DNA from 2 places in the Methylomonas sp. Kb3 genome. Region 2 is predicted to be linked to the other one. Evidence: predicted binding sites of a transcription regulator. Region 2 holds the regulator's gene; the other holds the start of a gene.
The links. Region 2 encodes HrcA, which represses chaperone genes, less so after heat shock. Its sites were predicted from a motif close to TNTTAGCACTCNNNNNNNNNGAGTGCTAANA; they were not measured.
Positions count from the first base shown of each region.

Region 1 (15,992 bases), on a different contig from region 2:
CAGCTGTTTTTCCACCCAACTGGTCGAGATTTTCAGTTGCTTGGCAATCTCAATATGGCTTAAGCCCTCGATACGGCTTAAATATAAAATCTCGGCGCATTGATCAGGCAAATCGGCCAGTGCCAGCTGAATGTGCTGCAATTGATCTTGCGCTTCCGCCGTTCGTTCCGGCGCTGCCGAAGCGTCGATGTCGGTTTCGTCGCCCAGATATTGATCAAGCAATTCACAACGGCGTTTTTGCGTGCGCAGATGATCGAGAGATAGATTGGATGCCACTTTAAACAGCCAGGCCTGGACTTCGGTCTCACTGGCGGGAGGTGGCTTCAGCAGCGTCAATCTCATAAAAATGTCTTGAATCAAATCGGCCGCAGTGTCGTCGCACCGAATGCGCTGCTGCAAAAAACGCTGGATTTGCGGGCGGGTACTTAAAAAAATTCGGTAAATATCGTGGTCTGAAAATGCCATGCGCGAAGCCAGGCCATGCTGGAGTTAATCGTGGCATTTGGCGCAGCAAAGTTTACGCCATGACGGAACTCAAAGACTTAACCGCCTGAAAATATGAGATTTTCGTTCGTTCGAAAAAATCAGAGCTTTGTTAGCATTCATAAAACTGTGTGAAATGCCGCAGCTATCTCGGCATTTCACACAGCTTTGTTTTCCGTTAGCCCGAAACACTTAATCCGAAAACGGAATAAGTTTGGCGCTACCGCATCATGACACATTGTTAACAGAAACCGAGGGAGTCGCAGTTATGACTGACACTCCGGCATCAAGGAACTGCGCCAGTACTGGTCTTCCTTCTCGAACAAGCGGCGGCTTTCTTCCGGCCCCCAGGAACCAGCCGGATAGGTGGCGATGTAGTCCCGCTCGGTGACCCAATTTTGCAGAATCGGGTCAACGATGCGCCAAGCGTATTCCACTTCGTCAAACCGCAAAAACAACGAACGGTCACCCTTCATCACATCCAATAACAAATCTTCGTAGGCATCCACGCGGCGTTCGTCGGGATTGCGGAAACTGGCATCCAGGCTGGTGGTGCGGGTACGCATTTCCAAGCCCGGCTCTTTAACGGTCATTTCGATGCGGATGCATTCTTCGGGCTGAATCCCCAGCAATATCCAGTTCGGCGTCATGCACTGCACATGGGTATCCCGGAAAAACTGAAACGGCGGGTGGCGAAAGCAGATCGAAATCGAGGATTGGCCCTTGGCCATACGCTTGCCGGTGCGCAAATAAAATGGCACGCCGCGCCAGCGCCAGTTGTCGATCAACAATTTCATCGCCGCATAAGTTTCAGTACTGCTGTCGGCGGGAATGTTAGCTTCCTCCAGGTAGCCAACCACCTTATGACCGTCGATATTGCCTCGGGCATATTGGCCGCGAAAGGCATGCGCATGCACAGCCGATTTCGGGATCGGCCGAATGGACTTCAGCACTTTGACTTTTTCGTCGCGCAGCGATTCGGCGTCCATCGATACCGGCGGCTCCATCGCCACCAAGGTTAACAGCTGTAACAGGTGACTTTGCAACATGTCGCGCATGGCCCCGGCGCTGTCGTAATACTCGCCGCGGCTGCCAATGCCCAGCTCTTCGGAGTGGGTGATCTGCACATGATCGATGTAATTGCGATTCCACAAGGGTTCCAACATGACGTTGGCGAAGCGAAACACCAAGACGTTCTGCACCATGCCCTTGCCCAGATAATGGTCGATGCGGTAAATCTGGTCTTCGCTTAAATAGCGGCTCAGACGTTTTTGCAAGGCCTGCGCACTTTCCAGATCGTATCCAAACGGCTTTTCGATCACGACTCGTCGCCAGCCGTATTCTTCGTTCAGCAGCTCCACTTGGCTCAAGGACTCGATGACATTGCCGAAATCACTGGGACCGATGGCCAGATAGAAGGCCATATTGCGGGAAAATCGCGGCTGAGCGTTTAGCGTTTCCGCCAGGGTTTTATAGCATTCCGGCTGATCAAGATCGCCGCGATGATAATCCAGCCGTTCGCTAAACCGATTGAATACGGCCTCGTCCAGCGGCGTATTGGCCTGCTCAAGTAGCAAGGCCTTCACTTCGGCCAGCCAGGTTGCTCTATCCCAGGGACGGCGGCCCACCGCCAGGATGCGTGTGCCTTCCGGGAGTTTTTTTTCCAATTCCAGATGATAGAAGCCGGGCATCAGCTTCAAGCGCGCCAAATTGCCGGTAGCACCGAAAATGACGTAAGTGCAGGGGTCTGTATTCATAAAAGCCACCTTGTCTTTACTTTGCAATGTAGGGTGCAGTTTGCATCATTTGCGCGGGCGCGTCGAACGCCAAAGCGCCGCAGCCGATAAAAGCGGCCAAATTAGAGCCACACCAGTGTCACCTTGGTCATAATATGGCGTCTTCATCACCGAGACATTTCAGAACTTGATCCTGGTTATCCAACAGCCTAATCAGCTTAATTTTCATTGTATTAAAGCGCTGTTGCGCCAACTCTGCGTCGGCTTGTACCAACGCTTTTTGCAAGTTCTCGACGACCGCCAGGCAATCGGCAAAATCGTAAAAACAAAAGGTGCCATGCAGTTTATGGTTCAAATCCCACGTCTGTTGCAGCAATCCATTGTCCAAGGCCCGCTCGATGTCGAGTATTAATCCCGGCAACTGCTCAAATAATTTGCCCATCAAGACTTGGCTCAACTGCCGGTTATGCTGGGCTTTGCGCAAAAGTTGCCCGGCATAATACTCGGCGTTCACCGGCTCATGTTGCCGCCAACGCACCAGCAATTGCTCCAACTGGTAAAGGCGAACCGGCTTGACCAAACATTCGTTGAACCCGGCGGCGATTGCCCGTTCCTGCTGCTGATTTTGCGCGTGAGCCGTGACGGCGACTGCCGGCGTAAGCCGATTGTAGTTTTCGGTACCACGCAAATTGGCGGCGACATCGAAACCACTCAAAAACGGCATGTTCACATCCAGAAAGATGAAGTCGTAGCGGCGTTCTTGCAACAATTGCCAGGCCTCCCGCCCGTCTTTTGCCGAGGTGATATTGGTCGTCCAGTATTCCAACTGTTCGCGTAACAACCATAGATTGATTTCATTATCGTCGGCAATCAGAATCGAAAAATCGTTGGTCATGATCAATAGCTTCGAGCTGTGACTAATTTGCTGATGACGTTATCGAATGTTTCGCGGCAAAAATCAATCTATGGCGTCGCAAACCATCTTAAACCGTTCCACACCCAAAACGCCAGACAATAAAAAACCCCGGCACCTTGCGGCAACCGGGGTTTTCAGGCCGAGGCCGAACGGCGATTACATCATACCGCCCATACCGCCCATGCCGCCCATATCAGGCATTGCAGGAGCTTTGCTGTCGGATGGGGCATCGGCGATCATTACTTCGGTAGTGATCATCAAGCCCGCGACCGAAGCCGCGTTTTGCAAGGCAGAACGGGTGACTTTCGCAGGGTCCAAAATACCCATCGCGATCATGTCGCCGTATTCGCCGGTAGCAGCGTTGTAACCGAAGTTACCGGTGCCTTTTTTAACTTCATTCAGAACCACAGACGCTTCATCACCGGCGTTGCTGACGATTTGACGCAAAGGCTCTTCCATAGCACGGCGCAGGATGCTGATACCTACATCTTGGTCGTGGTTGATGCCTTTCAGGCCGTCCAGAGCAGACAGTGCACGGATCAGCGCGGTACCACCACCGGCCACTACACCCTCTTCAACCGCGGCGCGAGTTGAATGCAGCGCGTCTTCAACGCGGGCTTTCTTCTCTTTCATTTCCACTTCGGTGGCGGCACCGACTTTGATCACCGCGACACCGCCAGCCAGTTTGGCCAGACGTTCTTGCAGTTTTTCACGGTCGTAATCGGAAGTCGCATCATCAGCTTGAGCGCGAATTTGCGCGACGCGGCCTTTGATTTGATCTTCGTTGCCGGCACCGTCGATGATGGTGGTGTTTTCTTTATTGATTTGGACACGTTTTGCAGTACCCAATTGGCTGATGTCGGCTTTTTCCAAAGACAGACCCACTTCTTCGGAAATGACTACACCGCCGGTCAACACCGCGATGTCTTCCAGCATGGCTTTACGACGGTCACCAAAACCAGGCGCTTTAACGGCAGCCACTTTAACGATACCGCGCATGTTGTTGACAACCAGCGTTGCCAAGGCTTCGCCTTCAACGTCTTCCGCGATGATCAACAAAGAGCGGCCGGATTTAGCCACGCCTTCCAGAATCGGCAACATTTCGCGAATGTTGGAGATTTTTTTGTCATACAACAGGACGAACGGGTCGTCCAATTCGACGCTCATGCTTTCTTGTTTGTTGATGAAGTATGGAGACAAATAGCCGCGGTCGAATTGCATACCTTCTACAACGTCCAGTTCGTTGTTCAGGCCGGTGCCTTCTTCAACGGTGATGACGCCTTCTTTACCGACTTTTTCCATCGCTTCAGCAATGATCGCACCGACTGATTCGTCGGAGTTAGCCGAGATGGTACCTACTTGCGCGATCGCTTTGCTGTCGCTGCAAGGCGTAGCCGCTTTTTCGATGGCCGCAACCGCTGTGGTGACTGCCAAATCAATGCCGCGTTTCAGGTCCATTGGGTTCATGCCCGCTGCGACTGATTTCAAACCTTCGTTAACGATGGCTTGCGCCAGAACGGTCGCAGTGGTAGTACCGTCGCCGGCTACGTCAGAAGTTTTTGAAGCCACTTCTTTGACCATTTGCGCGCCCATGTTTTCGAATTTGTCTTTCAATTCGATTTCTTTGGCTACCGATACACCGTCTTTGGTGATGGTTGGTGCGCCGAAGCTTTTATCCAATACAGCGTTGCGGCCTTTAGGACCCAAAGTCACTTTTACTGCATTTGCCAGAACGTTAACGCCTGCCACCATCAGTGCACGCGCGTCGCCACCAAATTTTACGTCTTTTGCTGCCATTTCTTATTCCTGAGATATTGGTTAAATTGAAAAAGAGTGTGTCGAACGAGTTGGGATTAACCCAAAACACCCATGATGTCTTCTTCGCGCATGACGATGTATTGCTCGCCATCGACTTTAACTTCGGTGCCGGAATATTTGCCGAACAACACGCGGTCGCCAACTTTAACTTCCAGGGCACGTACTTGGCCGTTGTCTAACGGTTTACCTGAACCTACTGCCAACACTTCGCCTTCGCTAGGTTTTTCAGCAGCTGAACCCGGCAACACGATGCCGCCTGCGGTTTTGGTTTCTTCCTCAACACGTTTTACGACGATACGGTCATGTAACGGACGAATTTTCATCAATGTCTCCTTAATGTAGATAAAGTTAAAGGTTAAAAACTGTGTAAAGCAATTTAAAAAACAGCTACCCCTTACGGAGGAAGCGAGCTTTTAAGCGGCCTCAGTTTTATTAGCACTCTCTAGCAACGAGTGCTAATAATATCCGGCTTTTGCACTCTGTCAAGCTCTTTGGCATCATCTGCGCCTTACCCAAGCCATACACACTATGAACGACGAACAATTACTCCGTTACAGCCGGCAAATCATGCTGCCGCAAATCGATATTGCCGGTCAGCAAAAATTGCTCGATGCCAAAGTATTAATCGTCGGTGCCGGCGGTTTGGGCTCGCCTGCCTCAATGTACCTGGCTGCGGCCGGTGTCGGCCAGATCACCGTCTACGACGACGACCAAGTCGATTTGACCAATTTGCAACGCCAGATTGCTCACTACACCAGCGATATAGGGTTGGATAAAGTTATTTCAACCCAACAGACTTTGGAAAAAATTAATCCGGGCGTAAAAGTATTGGCTCGCAAACAGCGATTAGCCGGCGAACAGCTACTTGCAGAAGTGGCTGACGCCGACGTAGTGCTGGACTGTAGCGATAATTTCACCACCCGCTTTGCCATCAATAAGGCTTGCGTGAACCAACAAACCCCATTGGTATCCGGCGCGGCGATCCGCTTTGAGGGTCAAGTCAGCGTATTTACCCCAGGGTTAAACGATAGCCCGTGCTATAACTGTCTTTATCAAAGCGATGGCGAGGAATTGCAAAATTGCGCCCGCAACGGCGTGATTGCGCCGATCACCGGCATCGTCGGCAGCATACAGGCCTTGGAAACGATAAAGCTGATAGTCAACACCGGCAGCACATTAACAGGCCGCTTGCTGTTGCTGGACGGCCTGAGTATGGAATGGCACAGCATGCGCTTGAAGAAAAACCCACACTGCCCAAGCTGCGGCGCGAAATAAGCCAATCCACATAAAAAAGCCGAGCTAAACCCGGCTTTCTATTGCTGGCAAATAAGGCTTTATTAATTTTTTCCCAGTTTGCCTTTAACCATCAGAATGGCTTTGCTGACATTTCTCAATAGCGCCGAATCGCTATCGCCGTGCGGCTCGATGTCGCCGAACGGTTCGCCATTCTTCATGGTGTACATGTAAATGAAATACCCCAACGGTGCGAAAGCGAAGATGGCAATAATCAACATCAACACCACTAATTCGATAACTCCGCCCATATATACCTCCAACTATTTGTTTTTATTTTAATTTAGAATGAGGCCATAGACCTCGGGAATGGACTATAACCCCATCCCTTTTAGGGAACAAGCACAAAGTATTCTTTGTCAACTTATGGTTTTAACCTCAGGCTAATTTAGCCTTGGGGCAACTACGCCAACGCCATTTTCAACTATCAATCTGAGCATATGGACCATTACCTTAAAGCCAACTGGCACAGCCAAACGCCGGAAACCGTATTAACGCATTTCGGCGTAGAGCTGGGTCAAGGCCTGAGCAGCGAGGAAGCGCAAAAACGTCTAGCGACTAGCGGCGCCAACCGCCTGACCGCTCGCCGCGGCAAAGGCCCTTTGCTTTTGCTATTGGCGCAATTTCATCAGCCCCTGATCTACATCCTGCTGTTTTCCGCGGCCACCACCGCTTTCCTGGAGGAATGGACCGACAGTAGCGTAATTTTTGGTGTGGTCATTATCAATGCGGTGATCGGCTTCGTTCAGGAAGCCAACGCCCTGAAAGCGATTAACGCCCTGGCTCAGACCTTGAATATCAGCAGCAACGTCCTGCGTGACGGCCAGCGCCGAAGTATTGCTGCTGCCGAGTTAGTTCCCGGCGATTTGGTATTCCTGCAATCCGGCGACAAGGTGCCTGCCGATCTGCGCCTCTTGCAAAGCCGCGAGTTGAAAATCGACGAATCCGCGCTAACCGGTGAATCGGTACCGGTGGAAAAGCAGGCACAGACTCTACCCTCGGCCACCTTATTGGCTGATCGCGCCAATATGGCGTATTCCTCGACGCTGGTCAGTTACGGCAGTGCACTGGCCGTGGTGGTCAGTACCGGCGATAACACCGAGATTGGCCGCATCAACAAGCTGATCGGCAGCGCCGAACCGCTGGAAACGCCGCTAACGCTAAAAATGAGCCAATTCAGTCAATTGTTGCTCTGGGTCATCATCGGCTGTGCGGCCATTACCTTTGCGGTCGGCGTCTGGCGCGGTGAAACCATGTTGGACATGTTCATGGCCTCGGTGGCACTGGCTGTCGGCGCCATCCCGGAAGGTCTGCCCGCGGCGCTGACGATTACGCTGGCTATCGGCGTCTCGCGTATGGCCAAACGCAACGCCATCATCCGCAAACTGCCGGCGGTGGAAACCCTGGGCAGCACCACGGTGATTTGCTCCGACAAGACCGGCACCTTGACGCAAAACCAAATGACCGTGCAATTCGTGCAGGCAGGCAGTGAAATATTCGAGGTCAGCGGCAGCGGCTACACGCCGGACGGTGAATTTACAAACCATAACCAAGCGGTCGACCCGTCCCTTAAACCAGCACTATTGGAATGTTTAAAAGCCGGCCTGCTGTGCAACGACGCCCGATTAATCGCCGACACCGACAACTGGCGTATCGAAGGCGACCCTACCGAGGCCGCCTTGCTGGTAGCCGCCCACAAAGCCGGTCTGCATCAAGCCAGCGTCAGCGGCGACCATCCGCGCCTGGACGCCATTCCGTTCGAATCCGCGTACCAATTCATGGCCACTCTGCATCACAACCTGGCCGAAGACGCCCGGCATATTTATTTAAAAGGCTCGCTGGAAAGCCTGTTACAGCGCTGCGACAAGGCCTTTTCCGCCGATATGCGATTGGTTCCGCTGGATAAAAACGGGCTTAACCAACAAGCCGAAGCCTTTGGCCGCACAAGGCTTGAGAGTCCTGGCTTTTGCGCGCGCTGAGCATGATGACGATGCGGTTGAACATCGCGAAGTGGGTGGCGGCCTGACCTTTTTGGGCTTGCAAGCCATGATCGATCCACCCCGCCCCGAAGCTGCCCGAGCCATTGCCGCCTGTTATAAGGCCGGCATCTCGGTGAAGATGATCACTGGCGACCATCCCGTCACCGCGCTGGCCATCGCTAAGCAGCTCAACATGCGCCATACCGAACGTGTGATCAGCGGCGCCGACTTGCAACACTACAGCGAAGCTGACTATCGCAAACACGTCAAAGACTGCGATGTCTTTGCCCGCATCGCGCCGGAGCAAAAGTTGCAATTGGTGCAAGCCTTGCAGGCCAACGGTCACGTGGTAGCCATGACCGGCGACGGCGTCAACGATGCCCCGGCACTACGGCAAGCCAACATCGGCGTGGCGATGGGCATGGGCGGCACCGAAGTCGCCAAAGAAGCGGCGGCCATGGTGCTGACTGACGATCATTTCGCCACCATCGAAGCCGCCGTCGAAGAAGGCCGCGGCGTGTTCGACAATCTGGTCAAATTCATCGCCTGGACCTTACCGACCAATCTCGGTGAGGGCCTGGTGATTACCGCCGCGGTGTTCGCCAATGTGGCGTTGCCGATTACCCCCCTGCAAATTCTCTGGATCAATATGACCACCGCAGTACTGCTGGGTTTAATGTTGGCTTTCGAACCCAAGGAACCGGGTCTGATGCTCCATAAGCCACGCAATCCCAAGCAAGCTATCCTGACCAAACGCCTAATGTTTCGTATCTGTCTGGTCGGCCTGTTGTTGCTGGCCGGCGCGTTCGGCTTGTTTGAATGGGAACTATCGCAAAACGCAACCCTAGCTAAGGCCCGCACAGTCGCCGTCAATGTGTTTGTGTTTGGCGAATTGTTTTACCTATTCAACTGTCGCTCGCTAAATTACTCGATGTTCCGAGTCGGCGTTTTTTCCAATTTATGGCTGATTTTTGGTGTCGTCAGCATGATTTTGCTGCAACTGCTGTTTACCTATTGGCCAACGATGCAGGCCTTATTCGGCAGCGAGGCAATCGGTCGGGAGGAGTGGCTGTTGATTTTGGGGGTTAGCTCAGTTATTTACGTAGCGATAGGCCTGGAAAAACTAGTCGTCCGGCGCTTTAACCGCCGGCGTTGATTGCGCGAAGGCATTCAGTGCAACTAATAGCGTCTCCAAGCTTTTCAGGGACTGCTTTTCCGCGACCTCTGGCGCTTCCAGCTGCGCTTTAACAATCGCGCCGTCTATCGCCACCGCAGCCGCATTCGCCAGCTGCTGCCGGTTTGGGCCATCCGGCAACAGTTCGGCAATTACCCGCACCATATCTTGTTTATGCTGGTAGCAAATTTCCAGCACATCGGGCAACACGCCGCCCAATTCGGCGACGGTATTGATAAACGCGCAGCCGCGATAAATAGGCTTGCGAAACCATTCTGCCATAGTCGCCACCAGCGGCATCAATCCCGCACCCGCTTGCCCGCCGTGACGCTGTAAGGCATCGTTAAACCAGGCCATCCACAGGTCGTGCCGGTAAGCCAAAAACGCCCGAATCAAATCATTCTTGCTGGGGAAATACCGGTAAAACGTCACCTTCGTCACGCCGGACTCGGCAATTACTTTGTCGATGCCGGTGGCGCGGATGCCGTCGCGATAAAACAAATCATGCGCGGCCAGTAATATCCGCTCGCGAGGCGGGCGGTCCGACAGAATGGTGGTGGAATCAGAGATCATGTTTCGATTGTAGACAAGTCTGTCTACAATTGCTACCATCGCCACAAGTAGACAAACCTGTCTACTTACTTTCTCACCCTAGTCAGGAGCTTAACGATGGACAGCAAACCGCCTTTACCGCCCTTTACCGCCGACACTGCCACGCAAAAAGTCCGCATGGCAGAAGATGCCTGGAATAGCCGCGATCCGGATCGCGTCGTGCAGGTGTATACCGAAGACAGCCGCTGGCGCAATCGCGCCGAGTTTCCGGTAGGTCGCGGGCAAATTCGTGAGTTTTTACAGCGCAAATGGGCCAAGGAATTGGATTATCGACTAATCAAAGAATTATGGGCTTTTGCCGACAACCGTATCGCGGTGCGCTTCGCTTACGAGTGGCATGACGATGCCGGCAACTGGTTTCGCAGCTACGGCAACGAAAATTGGGAGTTTAACGAATACGGATTAATGCAGCGTCGCTTTGCCAGCATCAACGATTTGCTGATTAAGGCCGATGATCGTTTATTCCATTGGCCGCTGGGCCGGCGACCCGACGAGCATCCGGGACTGAGCGAATTGGGACTGTAAAACCAGTAAATTCAGACGCCCATAAAGCAAAAGGGGCGGATAAATCCGCCCCTGTCGGTCTAGCCTTCGCTCGTTAACGCTTAGTGGCTAACTTCGACTTTGCCACCTTTTTTCTGGCCGATGGCCGCCAGCGTTTCGGTGAACCAGTCGGTATCGATATTGAACGGCTTGCCGCCTTTGATGCGTGGAAACTCGATAGCGCGCAATATGTTGCCGTTATCTTCGTCGTGCCCCATCACGCCGGATTCGCGGCGGAACGCGCATTCCACGGCCAGGTCAGCGCAAGATTTGATCAGACGCATATCATCAACATTGGCTGCTGCGGCGCGGGCGAAATAACCGGATTTCTGCACCAGGGTTTTTTCCGCACCGATCATTTGCGCGAATTGCTCGCCAAACCATTTGCCCGGATTGACTGCATCCAGCTTGATGTGGCCGAACGCATCACGCGGCACTTCTTGGCCTTTAGCTTGCAGTTCGGCCACGATAGCTTCCACACCGGCGCCTTCGGACACGAAGATATTCACGCAATCGACTTTGTCCATCACCGCGCGTAAACGCGCCGCTTCGGCTTCCAGATCGATAGCCATTTCCGGAACGAATACCGCATGCACTTCATACGATTCACGAGACAAGCCCAGCTCAGGCAGCCACTCGGCGCGATCCAGCAATTTGCGATATTCCTGCGCGGTCGCGGCGGTCAGCCAGCCACAGTTACGGCCCATCACTTCGTGGACGATCAGCATGCGTGGATTGGAATTGTTCTCGGCCACCACGTTCATGAAGTAACGTGCGCCTTGTTCGGCGGCAGTCCAGGCACCCAGGGATTGTTTGATCGGGAATACGTCGTTATCAACGGTTTTTGGCAAACCGATCACGGTCAGACCGTAGTTGTTTTTCGCCAGAAATGCCGCCAAATCGGCCGCCGCAGTATTGGTATCGTCACCGCCGATAGTGTGCAGAATATCGACGCCGTCTTTAATTAACTGGTCGGCAGCGACTTTTTGCGGATCTTCGCCTTCTTTGACCAAGCCGCGTTTCACGCAGTCTTTAATATTGGTTAGCTTGACGCGACTGTTGCCGATCACTGAACCGCCGAAACGTTGCAGTAAGCCGGCTTTTTTGCGGACTTCATCGGTCACGACATAGGAGTCACCCAGCAGCAGGCCTTTGTAGCCGCCGCGGTAGCAAATAATTTCGATGCTGGGATCAATTTCTGTGTAGCGTTCAATCAGGCTGCCGATAGCGGAGTTCAGGCAAGGCGCCAAACCGCCGGCCGTGAGGATTGCAACTTTTTTGGGTTTGTTCATGAGCGTTTCGAATAAAAAGTTAAGAAAAAAGTGATGGCTCGGCGTACCAACCATCAGCTATCGCCGCGTCTCAGCGCCGGCGTTGCGATCCTTTTTGCCGCAACACTCGCCAAAACGGTGCAAGCCGCGCGATTCTAACACAAGCTTTTCTTTTATCAGGCAACGTTCGATGATCGCTCAGCTCACCCAGCTTAACCGGCTGCGCCACAAACACTACCGCAGCAAAATCCAGTGGCGCGGAGGCCCGAATAAAAGCGGAGTAGGTTAGCGGCTCGACATCGGTCGTAGTGATACTAACTTTGGTTAATTCACCGCAATCGCTTAGCGAAAGCGACAAATAATCGCTGAGCCCGTGTTCAGCCTGTGTGAGCAACAAATCCTCAAGCGGCACCGCAAGTTTGCCTCGTTTGATACCTTGAATGTGTTGATATGAATTATCTGTCATCTGTTACCGCTCCGCACTGAACTAGCTAAATTGCGGTAGTAAGCTTATCGTCCTTGCGATTTATCGCCAGTGTACCAAGGTTCTAAACCAGCCTAGATCAAGCACTTAAGCGCTAAGCGGCCAGCAACCAATCCTCCACCAAGCGACAAAACGCATCCGGCGCCTCAACGTATAACCAATGGCCGGTATCTGGAATTTTCGCGATCTTTGCTTGCGGAAACACTGCATAAATCGCTTCTTCATCCAGATATTTGGAATTACCGCCACCGATGAATAACACCGACCGGACGAACCGGCGTTCGCCGACTTCCGGAAAGCCGACTATGTGATGGGCATTTTTTTGAATAATATCCAGATTGATCCGCCAGTAGTAATTGCCGTCTTTCAGTAGCAGATTTTGCAGCAAAAACTGTCGGTAGGCCAGATCCGGAACCGCTTCGGCTAGCGCCTCTTCGGCCTGCTTTCGGTTGCCGATGCTATTGACTGGCAAACGGCTCAGAGCGTCTACAAGATCGTCGAAGCTATGCTGATAACTGACCGGCGCGATGTCCGCAACGATTAAACCAGCCACCCGCTGCGGATGATGCAAGGCAAACCACATCACCGCCTTGCCACCCATGCTGTGCCCGAGCAGATGCGCGCTGTGAATACCGTGGCTATCCATAAAAGCCAACAAGTCGGCGGCCATGCTGGGGTAATCCAACACCTCGGCATGCGGCGAACTGCCGTGGTTGCGCATATCCAACACATAAACATGCCGCTGCTCCGCTAGGCGTTTGGCCACCGAACGCCAGTTACGCGAGGCGGCCAGAAAACCATGCACAATCAGTAATGGCGTGTCGCCGGGTTCGCCGAAACTATCGTAAGCCAGTTCGATGGTCGTCATCGTCACTGCGCTCAAGCAAAACCGAAGATTGCGCCCAATATCCCACCGAATACGCCGCCCCACACCACCAGCCAACCCAAATGTTGCTTGATGATGGATTGCACCATTTCCTTGACCAATTGCGGCGTTAATTCGCTCAAACGCCTGTCGATCACCATTTCGATTTTGCCGGTCAAATCCTCGCCAATCTTGTGCGCATTCAATCCTTGCTGTAAAGCGTGTTTAAACCGTTCGGACTCCACCATTTCCGAGAGGGTGTGCTGCATTTTCTCGGTGAAGGGTTGTTTTAGCGGCAATAGCGCCTCTTCGCCGCCCATCATCAACAACATGCCACCAAACGAAGAAGCCATAATGGACGATACCAAGCCTTCGTAAACCTTGTCGTAATCGACAGCGTTTAACAAGGGCTGCAAATTCAACACCTTACCGCCCTGCTGCTCCTCTCGTTCGATGAACTGTTCGATATTTTCCACCGTGAAAAATTGCTGCATCATCAAGGCCTTGATCGATGCTTTAAACTCTTCGAAACGCGCCGGGATAATCCCCGAGCCATACAAAAACGGCACCTTTTCGAACAGCATATGAATAGCCAACCAATTGGTAATTGCCCCGGAAAATGCAAAAAAACCAATTGCTTTCAGCGTTTCCGGATAAAACGAGCTGACATAGCCGGCAGCGATAATCAGCAGGGAGATAAAGTTAGTTAAAAAGCTTTGATTCAGTAATTTTTTCATTATTTTGTTAAGTAACATGCGAACAGCAAATTTTGCCAAACACTGTTGCCGTAGGCCAGCATAAATATGGGACTAAATATGAACAATACTATTTCTCCGAACCATAACGGTGAACCCGGCAACCAAATTCTATTTGCAACCGGGATGTGTCCGTTGGGCTGGCTGCTAGTGGCGGTTAAACCAACCGGCGTTTGCGCAATCGCCTTGGGCGATGCTCCGGACAATTTAACAAAAGCCTTCCAGGATAAATATCCTGAAGCGGAGTTTACAGACGGCTCCCCCGAATTCGAACGCATTTTCGCCGCATTGCGACAATTTATCGACATACCGGAGCAAGGACTGGCGCTGACATTGGATACAGGCGGAACGCCGTTCCAACAGCGCGTTTGGCAGGCATTACGGGAAATCCCTGTTGGTGCCACCGCTAGTTACAGCGAGATTGCCCGGCGCATAGGTTCGCCGAATTCGGCGCGTGCGGTGGCAAGCGCTTGCGCCGCCAATCCTTTGGCCATAGCCATACCATGCCACCGGGTATTAAGGATTGACGGAAAATTATCGGGTTATCGCTGGGGTTTGGAACGCAAAGCTGCGTTATTACGCCGGGAGTTGCTTTACAAAAAGCAACTAATCGAAATCGGATGATAAAACCATAATCCGCAAATTGGCAGCCCGCGCCGATGAAAACCCATTTATTCAAGGCCCGCTAAATGGCTTGGCAACGTTCCGCAATCATTCTGCCGATGGGAAGTGCTGAAGTCGCAGCCGGCGAAGGTGCATTGCAGACGTGCAGCATGCGCTCGGTCTGCTTAAACAGAAAATCGTGGACGGCCTGGCCTTCATTGGTAACAACCTGAGCACGGATACCCGCCCGGAACGGCAATAAATCTTCAACGCTTAACGACGGGCAATATTTGCGGCATTTCCGAAGGTAAGCCCGTTTGCTCAACGACGTCACCAACTCTTGCCGCGCGTGGTGGCGGTAGCGATAAATCAATTTCCAGAACCCAGGAAATCCTAAAAAATCTGCGCAATCTCGCCGGGAAAACGATAACTTGGGATAGCCTTCGCGGGCGAAACCAATCACCGCGTTTGGCCCCACAGTCACGCTCCCGTCTATCATACGGGTCAAGTGAATACCCAGGAACGGCAGCGCCGGGTCGGGCGCCGGATAAATGAGGTGGTTGACGACCGCGTTTTTGGCTTGAGGCAATTGAAAATATTCGCCGCGAAAGGGCACGATACGAAAATCAACATCCAGGCCTGCCAAGCGAGCCAACCGGTCGGCTTGCAAACCGCCGCAGACGATCAATTGGCCTGCGCGAAAGAGCTCTCCGCCGCCCCCGACCTCAACGTAGTGGGTACTCTCCTCAATGCGATCCACCTGCAAACCGTAACGCACCACCGCACCGCCTTGCGACACTTGTTCGGCCATTTTACGGCATACCAAGCCGTAATCGACAATAGCCGTTTCCCGGCTATACAAGGCAGCAATCCCACGAATATTTGGCTCACTGCGGGCAAGCTCAGCTCCGTCGAGGCGTTCCAATTGCAATCCGTTAGCAATCGCGCGGTCGTACAGTGTATTGATCCGTTCGTGCTCCACGCTGTCAGTCGCCACGATCAGCTTGCCGCATTCGTCGTAGGGAATCCCATGCGCGCGGCAAAAATCCTTGGTCGCCACCAACCCCTCCCTACACAGACGCGCCTTCAGGCTCCCCGGCTCATAATAAATACCTGCATGTATGACGCCGCTGTTGTGACCGGTCTGATGTCGACCGGGCATCTCCTCTTTTTCCAACAACACAATGCGAGCGTCTGGATGGCGTTCCTGCAGCGTCAGTGCAGTTGCGAAACCGACGATACCCCCGCCGATAATGCAAAAATCAGAAAACGTCGTCATGTTGCCCCTTCAAATAATGCTGATCGAGAACTGAGCAAGCCTCGGCAAGCGAATATATCGCCACAGTCGGTCGGGCGTCGTTGGCATCCTCTCCCAGCAACAGCGTCACGCCAACTCCCGCCGCTTTTGCGGCAACGATATCGGAATGTTTGTCGCCCAAAAGCAGGGAACGGGACAGATC
Region 1 is NZ_PIZT01000007.1:106,851-122,842, reverse strand. It holds gene CWO84_RS05945 (RNA polymerase sigma factor) at 1-465, opposite strand, end outside; gene zwf (glucose-6-phosphate dehydrogenase) at 750-2,240, opposite strand; gene CWO84_RS05935 (response regulator) at 2,368-3,114, opposite strand; gene groL (chaperonin GroEL) at 3,292-4,932, opposite strand; gene groES (co-chaperone GroES) at 4,989-5,276, opposite strand; gene moeB (molybdopterin-synthase adenylyltransferase MoeB) at 5,482-6,228, shown strand; gene CWO84_RS05915 (hypothetical protein) at 6,291-6,497, opposite strand; gene CWO84_RS24850 (HAD-IC family P-type ATPase) at 6,687-8,225, shown strand; gene CWO84_RS24845 (HAD-IC family P-type ATPase) at 8,182-9,381, shown strand; gene CWO84_RS05905 (TetR/AcrR family transcriptional regulator) at 9,349-9,972, opposite strand; gene CWO84_RS05900 (nuclear transport factor 2 family protein) at 10,069-10,536, shown strand; gene CWO84_RS05895 (pyrophosphate--fructose-6-phosphate 1-phosphotransferase) at 10,617-11,846, opposite strand; gene CWO84_RS05890 (hypothetical protein) at 11,917-12,291, opposite strand; gene CWO84_RS05885 (alpha/beta fold hydrolase) at 12,404-13,177, opposite strand; gene CWO84_RS05880 (DUF445 domain-containing protein) at 13,189-13,911, opposite strand; gene CWO84_RS05875 (methylated-DNA--[protein]-cysteine S-methyltransferase) at 13,990-14,553, shown strand; gene lhgO (L-2-hydroxyglutarate oxidase) at 14,615-15,811, opposite strand; gene CWO84_RS05865 (HAD family hydrolase) at 15,795-15,992, opposite strand, start outside.
Region 1: a site for HrcA is predicted at 5,384-5,414, ahead of groES (co-chaperone GroES). Genes of this name have one in related genera too.

Region 2 (15,992 bases):
GTTGTCTTACACGCTGGGCTTTATGCTGGCGACGCTGTTGCTGCACGGCGCCGGGATACTGGTGGCTAAATTGGTGGTGTTGACCGTTACCTGCTTGCTGACTTTGTTATTCTCGCAAGCCGCGATGGCCAGAGCCGCTGACGCCATGGTCAGCGACACCGGCAACATTACAACGCTAAATCAGAATACCAGTTCAACAGCGTTGAGCAACTGGACGGACTTATTCAATACCGGAGCGTTGGCCGAGCGGCCTGATTTTGAGCGGCAAGTAGCTGCGATGGGGCTGGATGATGCGGTTTCGGGCGGTCAAGCATTGGGTAGTCCGGCCGGATATTCGGCGACAAAGGCTTGCGCTACGGACGGTCAAACCCTTGGGCTCAGTGCTTCATTGAGCGCTTATTTGCAGAATCTGTCGGTGCTGTTCAAGGCTATCGTCGATTTCGATGGTCTGGCAGCACTGGGCAACTTACACTTCAGGCAGCTGTTTCCGGACATCAATCATACGCCGGGTACGCATTTGTCCAGCAGTGGCGTCGGTCGCACATCGCCGCCTGCCTATTCGAATTTCTTTGTTGTAAGCACCTCTTTTACTCTTCGCAAGTCCCCGGTTTCCACTGTTGAAGCGCCCCGTCTTCAACCGATTTTCGCCAGCACTCTCCTCGGCGATTTTAATACCCAATCATTTAACGAGTTACAGCCCGACGCTTTAGCGGCTGTGGTTTCCAGCAAGCAGTTTTCGCTCCCCGAGCCAGCGCTTTGCTCGGCACGTTTATTCCTCCCGGTTCATTCTCGCGCTGTCGGCGTTCAACGGCTCATAGCGCGCGGTTTAGAAAATTCGACCGATTTCGGTCCAGGCAATACCCCAAAAACAATAACAACTAAAACAATAACGCACATCGAGGAAGACCTTATGCAACACCCTGCCGGCGCTTCGCGTCACCCATCGCCTTTACTAAATACCTCCCGGAGCTGAGATGAAATCCTGCAATACCTATTTCAAAAAGAAGCACCTGGTCATCGGCCTGGAAATTATTTTAGGTCTGGCCTGTGCGGATCTGAACGCCGCACCAAATGCCGACGCGGAATCTGTCGAACAAACGGCGCAAGAGACCTCGCAACAGAGCACAAAGAAAGTCAAAACCGCTAAGTCAGAAGAACTGGAAGCGGTGCAAGTGGAAGAAGACGGCCGCGGCAAGAATCTGATCGGTATTGCGCCGTCGGCTTCGCAAGGCGAAGTCAGCCAGAAGCAATTTGAGTACCGGCCGTTCTCGCGTAACGGCGAATTGGTCGAAGTAGTACCCGGCGCCATCGCCACCCAGCACAGCGGCTCGGGTAAGGCCAACCAATACTTCCTGCGCGGCTTTAACCTGGACCACGGTACCGATTTCACGACTTATGTCGACGGCATCCCGATGAATATGACTACCCACGCCCACGGCCAAGGTTATATGGACATCAACAGCATCATTCCCGAGTTGGTGAAAAAAGTGGAATACGGCAAGGGCCCGTATTACGCGGAAGTGGGGGACTTCTCGGCGGCCGGTTACGCCAAAATGTTCAGTATGGACAAGTTGGATAAAGGCATTGCCAAATTTACCGCCGGTTCGTTTGATTACTACCGAACGCTGGTGGCCAACTCCAACAAGCTCGGCGATGGCGATTTGCTGTATGCCGGCGAATTCAATCTCTACAACGGCGTCTGGGAAGTGCCGGAAGATTCGAAAAAATTCAACGGCCAGTTGCGCTACACGCTGGATCGCGGCGACTGGGGCATGGCGATTAACGGCAAGGCTTACACCAATAGCTGGACCGCCACCAACCAGATTCCGCAAGCCTCAATAGATAGCGGCGCCATCGGACTGTACGGCAGCATGGACCCGACCGACGGCGGCGAGACCAACCGCTATAGCGCTTCGGCTAGCTTCTGGAACCAGGGCGGTAACTGGAAAAACGACGCGAATATCTACGCGGTCTACACCGATTTGAATTTGTTCTCCAATTTCAGCGGCTTTACCCGCGGCGGCGACGGCGACCAGATTTTGCAAACCGAACGCCGCGTGCAAACTGGCGGTCATTTCGAACACACCCGCTATAACAAGCTGTTCGGCTTTGAAATGGACAACAGCATTGGCCTGCAATTTCGTAATGACCAGATCATGGACTTGGGTCTATACGAAACCACAGCCCGGCAGATCGTCAATACCGTCAGCAAGAGCAATGTTGGTGTGACCACCGTGGGTACTTATTTCAAAAATACTACCCACTGGCACGATAAAGTCCGCACCATCGCCGGTTTGCGCGGCGATTTCATTAATAATGACGTCGAAGTGCTGGCCAGCGGCAGTGGCACGGCTGAGACCAACGCCGCTAACTCCGGCAGTCGCGGCAAAGCCATGATCAGCCCGAAATTGAGTCTGGTGGTCGGTCCCTGGTACAACACCGAATACTTCGCGAATATCGGTTACGGCTATCACTCCAACGACGCGCGTGGCACCACGCTGCAAGTGCATCCGGTCACCGGCACCGAGTTTGACCCCGATGGCAATGCGGTTAGTCCGCGCATCCGCCCGGCGGCCTGGTCGCGCGGCGGCGAAGTGGGTGCGCGTACCAATATCATCCCCGGTTTGAACAGCACCTTTGCCTTGTGGTGGTTGCAATCCAGTGAGGAGCTGGTGTTCGTCGGCGATGCCGGAACGACCGAAGTGAATGGTAAATCGCAACGCTACGGTATCGAGTTTACCAATTACTACAAACCCACCGAATGGCTGACGCTGGATGCCGACTATGCCTTGACCACGGCGCAATTCAACAAAGCACCGGATGGTGCGACCAATAAGTACATCCCCAATTCCGTGGGCCGGGTCATTAGTGCCGGTGCCCTGATCGAAGCCCCCAACGGTCTGTTCGGCACCTTGCGTTTCCGCCACTTCGGCAGCGTGCCGCTGGATGAATCCGGCGCGGTTTGGGCCGGCGATACCAACATCGTCAACTTGGGTGCGGGTTATAAGCAAAAGCAATACAAATTCGAGGTCGACATCTTCAATATTCTCGGTTCACAAAGCAACGATATTGCCTACAACTATGAATATAACTATCCAAACGGCGTTTCTGGCGCCGGCCTGATGAAACATCCGGTCGAGCCACGTATGGTGCGTGGCACCATCACGGTCAATTTTTAAGGATAGCCTGATGAAATTTGCTTCAACCCACTGGGCTATCAGCTTGATTGCAGTGTTGTTAACGCTGCAATCCGCCGGGGTTTATGCGCATCCACCCGGTCTAAGTTCGCTGGATGTAACGATCAACCCCGCGCAACTCGATGCCAAGGTGACTTTTGCCTTACAAGACATCGAAGCCTTTGCGCCGATGGATGCCGATTTGGACGCGGAGGTGACCGAAGCCGAGCGCGAAGCGGCCAAGCCGGCTATTGCCAAACTATTGGCCGAGCAACTGCGCGTGAATATCGATAGCCATGATGCTCTGCCCAGCGAACCAGGACAGGTCAGCTTTGACGATCAAAATAATGCGCGGGTGGAACTGCACTATCCGGGAGCTGTGCAAACCGCTTTGTTGGTACAGTCGAAGTTTTTGGCTTTGCTGCCCGACGGCCATCAGCAGTATTTGACGGTCAGGGACGCCAACGGCAAAGCGCTCAGCGAAAAAATGCTGGGCAAACACGACGATCAAATCAGTTTACCAATCGCCAACGCCGTGGCCGCGGAGTCCCCCCAAGCTCCGTTTGCGGCGTTCGGCGATTTTTTTAAGCTGGGTATCGAGCATATTCTCACCGGTTACGATCATTTGCTGTTTTTGTTCGCACTGTTGGCGGTCACTCACAGCTTTTGGCCGGCCTTAAAAATCATCACGTTTTTTACCGTTGCCCATTCCATCACGCTGGCTTGCGCCGGGCTTAATCTGATTGAACTGCCGAGCAGTTTCGTGGAGCCGTTTATTGCCGCGACGATTATCTATGTGGGGGTAGAAAACATCATCCGCGGCGACCATCCCAAAGGGCGGCATTGGCTGACTTTCGGATTTGGCTTGATCCACGGTTTTGGGTTTGCCGGGGTTTTGCAGGAAATGGATATTTCGTCCGGCGATACCGGGAGTTTGTTGCCCTTATTGTCGTTCAACTTGGGCATAGAAACCGGGCAAATCGCCGTCGCGGCTATCGTGTTGCCGATGATCTGGTGGCTAAATAATAAGATAGAGACGGCCGAGAAGTTTTTGAAAGCCGGTTCGATTGCGGTCAGTTTGATGGGCGCATTCTGGTTGGTGGAGAGAACCATGCTGTAAAGAAAGCCCAAGGCGGGAGGCTAACCCGCAATAACTGGCACAAGGCCGGCTCCCGCTGGCCTGATCAATCCTTATCAAAAAAACGGTTCATAAGAGCCACGGATTGCTATTGCCTGTCGTTTGGGTAAACCGGTGATGGGGCTTTGGGTAAGCGCTTGAGAAAAATAGATTTTTTAATAAAACAACAACAATTTTATAGAGGAGGAAGGCCGTGGAACTCACCCATACGCTAGAACAAATTCTTTACATGATCTCGTCGTCGCTCTACTTGCCGGTATTGCTGATCGTCACCTAGCCGGCAGCGTATTCGATCTACACCTGTGGTCGTCTGGCCCAGGAATGGCTCGAGCGGCGCCAGGCCGGATCGCGTACCGTGCGCTTATTTAATCTCGATCTGGCCGTCGCGCTGGGGCGCCAGCAACGCGCCAATGCCGCGCCGCTGGATGTGGAATTGGAGTTGCTGTTGCAAACCCACGAACATCGGCAATTAATCAAACTGGATCAGGTGCGTTTCGTCATTAAATTGGGGCCAGCGCTGGGCTTGATGGGTACTTTGATTCCGATGGGGATTTCGCTGGCGGCCTTGGCGCAAGGCAATATTCCCAGCATGGCCGGTAGCATGGTCACCGCGTTTACCGCTACCGTCACCGGTTTGGGCTGCGGCGTGATCACCTATCTGGTGGCTTTGGTGCGCGAGCAATGGCTGCGCGCCGATTTCGCGGCTATGCGCCATCAAGCCGAGCTGGCCGCCAGCCGGACTCTGGACGCGCCGGATTTGACAATCGAGGAGGACGGCCATGCGCTATCTGAGACGCTCTAGTCTGCATCGTAACAGCGAGCCGCTGGAAGATCCGATTGCCGGCGTCGCCAATCTGTTCGACGCCAGCGTGGTATTCATCGTCAGCATGATGGTGGCCTTATTCATGGCCTACAACATGCTGGATTTGATGAATCCGGAATCCACCGTGACGATGACCAAGGAAAACGCCGACGGCACCATGGAAATCGTCAGCAAGAAAGGCTCGCAAATCAAAGTGTCCAAAGTCACCGACCGCAAACTTAGCGGTTCCGGCGAACGATTAGGTACTGCGTACCGCTTGAACGACGGTAAGGTGGTTTATGTACCGGAATAAGTGCTGGCTTTGGCTGCCGGCTCTGCTGCTATGGCTGGCCGCAAGCAGCGCTTTCGCCGAAACGCCGCTCAACCTTAGCCTGATTCTCGGCGATCTGGACTCACAAACCGCTGTCGCCGCCACCGCTAAACTGCAAAATGATCCGCTGTTGCAAGGCGTCAAGTTGCGGGTGTATTCCAGCTCCAAATTGGCGCAAGCCGATCAGGCCGAATTGCAACAATCCAATCTGGTGCTGGCGCAAATCACCGGCCGCGGCATTCTGCGCGAGGGCGGCGAGGTGTTTAAACAGATCGCCGCGCATGGCGGCAAGCTGTACGCGGTGGGTTTGAGTTACGACGCCGATTTCGCCGATTACGGCCTGCAACTGGATAAGGACCTGCAAGCCTATATGTCGGCGGGTGGCGCCGACAATGCTGCCAACATGATTCGTTTGGCTGTCGCCAAACTCAAAAACGTCCAGGCCGACATTGCTCCGCCGCAAGCTCAGCCGGAAATCGGCGCCTTCGACGTGCGCAGCAAGCAATTGTTCGCCGATTTCGACAGCTACCAAAAAGCGTACGCCGGTTTCAAAGCCGGTCAGCCATGGATCGCGATTTTGTTTTACCGTTCCTCGGCGCTGTCCGGCCAGACCGATACGGTCAAAACCTTGGCCGAACAACTGGAAGCCAAGGGCTACAACGTGTTGCCGGCGTTCGGTTATCCCTACGACAAAACCCTTGAAAAAATGCTGGTCGACGGCAACGGCAAATCCCGCGTCGAAGCCATCGCCGCGTTGGCTCTTAAAATCGGTGCCAGCCCGGACAAAACCGTGCCGACCTTGACCCGCTTGGGCGTACCGGTGCTAAACGGCATTGCCTTGAACAGCCAAAGCCAGGCCCAATGGACCGAATCGGCCACCGGCCTGGATGTAATGGAGCGGGCTTGGCAAGTGGCCTTGCCGGAATTTGCCGGCGAAATCGCCCCAACTGTGGTGGCCAGCAAGGAAACCGTACACGACAAAACTACCGGCCAGGATTTCGTCCGCGAAACCCCGATCCCCGAACGCATAGCCCGCTATGCCGACCGCCTGGACAAGTGGGCGAAGTTGCGGCATATCGCCAACGCCGACAAAAAAGTCGCGCTGCTGTATTACAACTACCCGCCCGGCAAGGAAAACATCGGCGCCTCGTATTTGAACGTGCTGCCGGAATCGCTGTTGAACATCATGCAGCGCATGCGTCAGGAAGGTTACCAATTGGGTGATGCGCCGACCGACGGCGCAGCCTTGAAAGCCGCCGTGAAGAATCACGGCATCAATCTGGGCAACTGGGAACCGGGCGCGATTGCCGAAGCCGCCGCCAGCGGCCGCGCGGTGTTGTTGCCGCTGGCCGATTACCAAAAATGGTTCGCCGGGTTACCCGAAACCTTTAAAGCCGCCATGCTGAAAGCCTGGGGCAAACCGGAAGACAGCAAAATCGGCGCCTGGACAGACGCCAAAGGCCAACGTTTTTTGATTCTGCCAGCCTTGCAATACGGCAATCTGCTACTAGCACCGCAACCCTCGCGCGGCTGGGAGCAGGATGTCAAAAAGCTGTACCACGATGTGACGATGCCGCCGCACCATCAATACGTGGCGTTTTATCTGTGGCTGCAAAAAGGCTACGGCGCCGACGCGATGATTCATCTCGGCACCCATGCCACGCACGAATGGCTGTCCGGCAAGGAAGTCGGTTTTACCGCCGCCGATCCCGGCGAAATCTTGATGACCGATGTACCGCAGATTTACCCCTACATCATGGACGACGTCGGCGAAGCCTTGCAGGCCAAGCGCCGAGCGATGGCGACCATTATTTCGCATATGACGCCGCCGCTGGACAAGGCCGATTTGAATCCGGAACTGGTCAAACTAGCGGGTTTATTGGACGACTACAATGTCGCCGCGCAGAAAAGCGAGCAACTGGCCAAGATCAGGCTGGACGAGATCAATCAGATCGCCGGTAAAGCGGGCTTGTTGAAGGACCTGAAAATGGATAGGGCCGAAACCGGCGACCAGTTGGAAGAACTGGAGCATTACCTAAAGGAAATCCGCGAGAAAAAGGTGCCGATGGGCTTGCACACCTTCGGCAAGGCGCCGGATGAAGCCACCAGACAGCGCTTCGCCGAAGCCATCGTTGCCCGCGATCCGAAATTAAAAGGCGAGGCTTTAAAGCAAAAAGTCCAGGCCACGGCCAAACTGATTGCCGATAGCGCCAACGCCGAAATGAACGCGCTGATCGATGCGCTGGCCGGCCGCTACATCCCGGCCGGCAGTGGTGGCGATCCGTTGCGCAACCCGGACGCCTTGCCGACCGGCAAGGATTTGTACGGCTTCGACCCGTCGCGGATTCCCAGCGAGGCGGTGTATAACGAAGGCGCGCGGCTGGCCGAGCAAGTGGTCGCCGACTTTAAAAAGCAGCACGGTCATTATCCGGAGCGCTTGGTGTTCAATTTGTGGGGCGTGGAAAGCTCGCGCCATGAAGGCGTGATGGAAGCGCAAATCATGCATCTGCTCGGCGTGAAACCGCATTGGGACGAACGCGGCCGCACCCAGGGCGTGGACGTAATCGCCCGCGACAAGCTGGGCCGGCCTCGGGTCGATGTCACTATCATTCCGTCCGGTTTGTACCGGGATTTGTTCGCGTCGGTGATCAAACTGCTGGACCAGGCCGAAACCAAGGCTCAGGAACAGGACGAGCCGGACAATCCGTTGCGCCGGCATATCCAGGAAACCCAGGCCGAGCTGATGAAACGCGGCTTGAAAGCCGAGGAAGCGCTAGACATGGCTTCGGCGCGCTTGTTCAGCGTGCCGTCTGGCGCCTACGGCACCAATCTGGACCGGGCGATTCCGCTGTCCAACACCTGGAGCGACGAAAAACAACTGGCCGACGTGTTCTTCAACCGCATGCACCATGTTTATGGTCGCGGCCATTGGGGCGAAGCGGCCAGCAAGGACGCGACACTGGCGGTGGATTTGTTCAAATTGTCTCTGAAAGACACCGACGCGGTGATCCACAGCCGCTCCAGCAACGTTTACGCCACACTGGACGGCGACGACTTCTTTCAATATCTGGGCGGTACGGCGATGGCGGCAAGACAAGTCAACGGCAAGACCCCGGAAGTGTTGGTCGCCGACTTGGCCGACCCGACCGCCGCCAAGACCATGAGTTTGGAGCGTTATCAGGGGCGGGAGATGCAAAGCCGCTACCTGAACCCGAAATGGATCGAGTCGATGTTGAAAGAAGGTTACTCCGGGGCGCGTTTCATCAACATGGTGGCGGAAAACCTGTGGGGCTGGCAGGTGACGGTGCCAGAAGCGGTCGGCGCCGAGAAATGGCAAGCCATGTACGAGACCTACGTCGAGGACAAATACCAGCTGGACATCCAGAAAAAGTTCGAGCAAGCCGACAACTTGCTGGCCTATCAGGCCATGGTGGATCGGATGTTGGTGGCGGTGAATAAAGGCTATTGGAAAGCCGATCCGGCCGTGAAAGCCAAGCTGGAACAGGTCAACCGGGAAGTGATCGCCAAGGCCGGCGTGGCCTGTAATAAGGACACCTGCAGTAGCCCGGAAATCACCAAGCTCGCAGAGCAGCAGGATGCGGGCAAAGCCGCCAAGGCAGCCGCGCCGGGTGCGCAAGCGCAGCCACCGGCACCCGCAGCGGCTCAAACGCCACCGCAGCCCACTCAATCTCAACAGCCGCCAGCCGCTCAGCAACCGCAGGCTCAAGCACAAGCCGCGCCGGATGCCGCCAAGCCTCTGGAAGGCTATGAGATGGAAGAGAAAAAAGCCGCCAGCGAAAGCACTGAACAGCAACAAACCTCGAGTTCGGCGCAGAGCTGGTGGTTGAGTTTTGCGATCTTGCTGTTGTTTGTTGCCGGTTATTGGCACGGCAGTTGGGAACAGCGGAAGGACAAAGCCTAGCGCTTGGCTGGAAAAACCCTGGCCTCCTTGTTACAGCGAGGGCGGTAACTCAGGAAATTCGGCAGCCATCATCCCCGTTTTCGTTGGGATGATGGCCACAGGGATTTTAGGGGGCTCACGTAGGCTCGATATGAATAGTAGCGTGGCGCCTCAGGGGGGAAATTCAAGTAGGGGCCTGTTCTTGATGTAAGAAGAATTAAAAATAAATCTAACATTACCATGAAGCGCCGTTTTTTTATAAGGTGCATTACCGGAGGAATCGACTTTGTCTCGTTTACACGTAATAACGCTGCTGGCCCTGACCAATTTGGCTTACAGCAATCAAATCCTGGCAGAAGATAGCGATCAAAGCGTCGTGGGGCCAGCCGAAACCGCTAACACCGACAATCCGGCCAGCAACGATGAGTCGCTGGGCACGATGGTGGTGACCGCCACGCGCTCGGAAATCAGTGCATCGATGGCGCCGGCCAATGTCAGTGTCATCACCACCGAAAATACCGAAAACCGCCTGACCCAACGGATTGGTGATGCGTTGAAGGACGTGCCGGGGATATATTTGCGGGGTAGTGCTTATGGTACGAGTATGCCAGGCTCCAGCTTAAGTTCCTCAGCATTTCATGGTGTCAGTGGTACCAATCGATCACTGTTCCTGGTTGACGGCTTGCCGGTGAATCTGCCCAATAATGGCAGCGTCGATTGGAACATTCTGAATATGGACGACGCTCAGCAAGTGGAATATGTCCCTGGACCCTTTTCAGCGCTGTACGGTAGTGGCGCGATGGGCGGTGTACTGAATGTGATCTCCAAAGTCCCCACTAAGCGCGAAGGACGTCTGTCATTTGGTGCCGGTGGCGCGGCTGTTGATCAATGGGGCATCAAAGGCCGTTACCGGGATCGTTTCGAAAACGGAGTGGGGATTTCCGTGACCTTCAACCACATGGATAGCGATAACTGGGCGGTGTCGGATTACGTGACGGCTTCGCCGGTTAGCTTTACGCCACCGGCTAGCGTGATACCGAATCCGGTAGTCAGAGCGAATACGGCTACCGCGTTAAGAAACGCCGCGACACCGGTATTCGGTGCCATTCCGACCGCAACCACCCAAGGTGGCTCGACCTACATCATAGGCGACAAAGGGGATCGCCCTTGGGAGCAGAACACCGCTTCCTTGCATCTCTATTACGATTTGACTGATAGCACCGAGATTGATGGCGGTATGAGCTGGAGCCGCAGCGAAACCAGCGCAGGGACGTTTAACAGTTATTTGACCACTGCCGGAGGCTCGCCAATTGCAATCGCTAACGGAAACCCCACTGTCAATTCAGTCGCCGGCGTGGCCGGCCTGGCACAAAGCAACAACTTGAATTTGAATGGCCAACGTCTTTCCGTCTACGAACAGCAGTTCTTGCATTTCCTGCCCTCTGTGGAAGATACGCGGCGCTATTTTGCGCACCTGAAACATGATTTTGGGCATGACGTGAAATTGAATGTCGATTTTCAATACATGGATCACGAGACTTATTCGCCTAGCCCAAACAGTGCGGCGTTCGACGATACCTTAAGCGGCGGCAGAGGCCAGTTAACCGTCACGCCTAGCCAGCGGATCGACGGTAACGTGGCATTGCGCTTCCCGTTTTTGTGGGATCAACGTAACTTTGTCACGGTCGGTTTTGGCGCAAACCACAACAATTTGGAAGGCCAAAAACGTTTGGCCTTGAGTAATTGGCAAGATTGGTCCTCAGTGACGAATACTGTTTACGATGGCAAGGGCGAGTCGAGTATTTACTCCGCCTTTATTCAGGACGAAATTTGGCTGCGTAAAAACTTGATTGCTCATCTTGGCGTGCGTTATGACGACTGGTCAACTTCCGGTTCCATCGTACAAAAGGCTACTGTCACTTCCACGGGTACCACCACTAACCTGACGCAAACATACAGCGAACGTTCCGTGTCGCAATTTAATCCCAAATTCAGTTTGACCTGGTTGCCGGCGGATGGCTGCAAGCTGTTTGCTTCAACCGGTTGGGCATTTCGTCCACCCACCAACTCGGATTTGTATTCGACATCACAAACGGCTAGCGGCAGTGTTTTTACCTTGACGCAAGCCGGGCCGAATCTGAAACCGGAAACCATGTATTCATGGGAAGTAGGCGGAGAGGCCACCCCCATTGAAGGTACAACGATTGCCGCCTCGTATTTTCACCATTACATTTCTGATTTGATTTACCGTAAAGATACGACATTAAGCGCAACCAATCGGCTTCAGGAGCGGCAAAATGCGGGTGAAGCGGAGGTTGAAGGCGTGGAGGCCAAATTAAGGCAGAAATTGTATTGGGACTGGCTGCATTTTACCGGAACCTACACCTTAAACGACTCAATAATTACCAAGAACGAGGCGAATCCGCTGTCGGTTGGCAAGCAGATGGTGTTGTTGCCGGAGACCATGTTCAGTGGCGGCTTGGATGTCAAATATGAGCAGTGGAGCGGTGGCATTATCGGGCGCTATGTCAGCCAGCAGTATACGAACGACCAAAACCTGGATCAAAGGGCCGGCGTCCCAGGGAGTTACGACCCTTATTTTCTGGTCGATACCCGTATTGCTTATCAAGCGACGAAAAATATCGATCTGTCGTTTTCTGTGAATAATCTGTTGGATCGGGAATATTCCTCTTTTTATCAACAAGCCGGCCGCACCGTTTATGGGGAGGTGTCTTACAGCTTCTAATGCGATTGACTGTCGCCTCCGGCGCAATCTGCTCCGGATATTCGGTTTGCGAATATCCGGAGTAATGGCTATTGGTAGTTTATAGCCCTCGCTTAGCGTGCACAGTTCACAAAAATTGGCAATGTAAGCGCCGACTTTGTTGTCTTCATCTGTTCTTAATCTTTTCCTAATCAAGACTTAAACATTGCTCTCTAGAATCAAGTCATAGATAAATTATTCTCGATAAAGGGGATTTATGTTTAGAGTGGCAAGTGTCGTTGTAATCAGTCTGTTGATTTCGCCGTTAGCGATGGCAGATGGGCATGGACGAGGTCATCACAAACATCACCACCATGACCGGTACGTCGAGGTCGAGCGGGTGTATGTGCCGGGGCGGGTTACGCAGTACGTCCCGGCACCGCCGCCCGCGCCGCGCTACGACAGATACGACCAACGCTCCACTCAGGGCTTGGTAGGCGGCGCGTTAGGCAGTGCGGCGGGTTACGAGATGAGTAGAGGCGACCCGTTGGGAGCCGGCATCGGTGCCGCCGCCGGCGCCTGGATCGGCAACAGTATGAGCCGTTAATCAGCTACCGCCAATCAATTAACCGGTTTTGAATTTTTGGATGACTCATGCGACAGGAGGACAAAATGAGAATAAAAAATGGTAAAAAATATCAACAAGAGCAATACAGCAGAGTAGAAAAGTTATTGAATGTATTGTTGTTTTTTGTCGTTGCCTACTATAGCTACTATGTGTTGTCTTTCTCCCAAATGGGGGCTTGAGACCACTGGCGGTTGCGGTTTATTGTCTGTTTGCGTTCCTGCCATACAGTCCGGATAAGCAAACGCTAGATCGAATCAGAACCCTGCCAAGTCGTAAGACTTGCAGGGTTTTTTATTGCCGGTTGTTGGGCAATATCGAAGATACATCTAAAAATCGTAATTCTGGAACAAACTGCCCATCGATCCGTTCTCCACGACACGGGGGCTTCGGATATTCAATCCCAGCCCTTGATTGTGCTGGCTGCGCTTAGTTTATTCATAACCTGTTCAAGCCGTTGACAAGGCCGAACCCAGCTGATAGCTTTGCTGTCTGGCACTCACCAATATCGAGTGCTAACGGAATTTGGGGGATGACGTGGCTGGCGGACAAGATTTAAACGAAAGATCGCTGTATTTATTAAAAACCTTGGTTGAGCGTTATATTCAGGACGGTCAGCCTGTTGGTTCGCGTTTGTTATCTAAAGATCCGCAGTTAAAGCTGAGCCCCGCCAGCATTCGCAATGTGATGGCGGATCTGGAAGAGATGGGTTTGATCCATTCCCCGCACACATCCGCCGGCCGAGTCCCGACCGTGAGCGGCTATCGTTTATTTGTCGACAGTTTGTTAACCGTCAAGCCTTTGGCATCCAGCGAATTGGACCAACTGCAACATGGCCTGAAAGGGGAGGCCGATAAAGCCAGTGACGTGTTGAATAAGGCTTCCAAATTATTGTCGGACGTAACGCGGATGGCCGGCGTGGTGACTTTGCCGCGCAGAGAAAGCGTCACCTTGCGGCACATCGAATTTCTGCCTATGTCCAATACTCGGGTGTTGGTGATTTTCGTCACCGACGACCAGGAAGTGCACAATAAAATCATTCATACCCATAAGCAATTCAGTTCTGCGGAATTACAACAGGCAGCCAACTATTTGAATTCGGTTTATTCCGGCCGCAGCTTGGCGAAAATTCGCGATTTGGTGGTGCGGGAGATGGAGCTCGATCAGCGGCAGGTCAATCAAGGCATGATGGACGCGGTGAACATGGCGCAGCTGACCTTCAGCGAACAACCCAACGACGACTATGTGTTGAGCGGCGAAACCAATCTAATGGGCTTTTCCGAGTTGTCGGATATGGAACGACTCAAACAGTTGTTCGAAGCTTTTAGCCAAAAGCGCGGCGTCATTCATTTATTGGATCAGTGTCTACAGGCCGAAGGCGTGCAGATTTTTATCGGTGAAGAGTCCGGCTATAGCGCATTCGATCATTGCAGCCTGGTGACGGCGCCTTATTCGGTGAATGACGAAGTGGTGGGGGTGTTGGGCGTGATCGGCCCCACCCGCATGGCGTATGAAAAAGTGATTCCGTTCGTGGATGTGACGGCAAAATTATTGGGCGCGGCCTTGAATCCCAAATAAATGGCCCTATCGTTAGGCCAACTAAAAAATTTAGAACCATGGAGTAAGTAATGAGTCATCAGCAATCTAGCCACGAACCCCAATCGGATAGCGATTTGATCGCCGAAGTTTTGGAACAGACCAAGCCAATCGACGCCGACGAACAGCCAACCGAAGCATCTGGCGCCGCCCCAGTCACTGTGGAAGCCTTACAGGAACAATTGGAGCAAGCTCAGCAACTGGCTGCTGCCAACCTGGATAAAGCCATCCGCACCATGGCCGAGATGGAAAATTTAAAAAAGCGCGTGCAAAAAGACTTGGACGACGAACGCAAATACGGTCTGGCCAAATTTGCGAAAGAATTGCTGAGTGTTCTGGATAGTTTGGAATTAGGCCTGCAAGCGGCAACCGGCGATAGCCCGGAGATAGTGAAACTACGCGAAGGCAGTGAATTGACCATCAAGCAATTCGAGTCGGTATTTGCCAAGTTTAATATCGAAACTGTCGACCCCATCGGTCAAGCATTCAATCCGGAATTGCACCAGGCGATGGTCATGCAGCCAAGTGCCACCGCCCAACCCAATACCGTGTTAAACGTCTTCCAAAAAGGCTATGTGTTGAACGGCCGTTTATTGCGCCCTGCCATGGTGGTAGTGGCGAAAGCCGACGACAAACCTGCAGATAGCGCAAAAATCGATGAGCAGGCTTGAAATTAAGACGATCAACCGCATATCGCTAACAACTTTTTAATTTATTACCAATTCAAGTCTGGAGAATATCAATGGGCAAAATGATCGGCATCGATTTAGGAACCACCAACTCCTGCGTCGCAGTCCTGGAAAACGGCACCGCGCGGGTTATCGAAAACAGCGAAGGCGCGCGCACCACGCCTTCCATCATCGCTTTTACCGGCGACAATGAAGTATTGGTCGGCCAGTCCGCCAAACGGCAGGCGGTTACCAACCCTGAAAACACTTTGTTCGCGATCAAACGTTTGATCGGCCGCCGTTTTAAAGAAGACGCGGTACAAAAAGACATCAAAATGGTGCCTTACAAAATTATGGAAGCCAACAACGGCGACGCTTGGGTGGAATGCCACGGTAAGAAAATGGCGCCGCCGGAAGTGTCATCCCGCGTGTTGATGAAACTGAAAAAAGACGCCGAAGCGTTCCTGGGTGAAGAAGTCACCGAAGCGGTCATCACCGTACCGGCTTACTTTAACGATTCACAACGTCAAGCGACCAAAGACGCCGGTCGTATCGCCGGTCTGGACGTCAAACGCATCATCAACGAGCCGACCGCGGCGGCGTTGGCGTTTGGTATGGACAAACCCAAAGGCGACACCACCATCGCGGTCTATGACTTGGGTGGCGGTACTTTCGATATTTCCATCATCGAAATCGCTGAAATCGAAGGCGAGCATCAGTTCGAAGTATTAGCCACCAACGGCGATACTTTCTTGGGCGGTGAGGACTTTGACTTGCGCATCATCGATTTCCTGGCCGGCGAATTTAAACGCGACAGTGGTATCGATCTGCACAACGATCCATTGGCGCTGCAACGTCTGAAAGAAGCGGCAGAAAAAGCCAAAATCGAATTGTCGTCAGCTGAGCAAACCGACATCAATCTGCCGTACATCACCGCCGACGCATCCGGTCCGAAACATTTAAATGTCAAACTGACGCGCGCCAAACTGGAATCGCTGGTTGACGAACTGATCGAAAGAACCAAAGGCCCTTGCTTGCAAGCGATTAAAGA
Region 2 is NZ_PIZT01000068.1:337,372-353,363, forward strand. It holds gene CWO84_RS20400 (HupE/UreJ family protein) at 1-973, shown strand, start outside; gene CWO84_RS20405 (TonB-dependent receptor plug domain-containing protein) at 975-3,179, shown strand; gene CWO84_RS20410 (HupE/UreJ family protein) at 3,190-4,296, shown strand; gene CWO84_RS20415 (MotA/TolQ/ExbB proton channel family protein) at 4,670-5,116, shown strand; gene CWO84_RS20420 (DUF2149 domain-containing protein) at 5,094-5,429, shown strand; gene CWO84_RS20425 (cobaltochelatase subunit CobN) at 5,416-9,369, shown strand; gene CWO84_RS20430 (TonB-dependent receptor) at 9,635-12,094, shown strand; gene CWO84_RS20435 (glycine zipper 2TM domain-containing protein) at 12,330-12,659, shown strand; gene CWO84_RS25195 (hypothetical protein) at 12,725-12,859, shown strand; gene hrcA (heat-inducible transcriptional repressor HrcA) at 13,215-14,255, shown strand; gene grpE (nucleotide exchange factor GrpE) at 14,306-14,944, shown strand; gene dnaK (molecular chaperone DnaK) at 15,016-15,992, shown strand, end outside.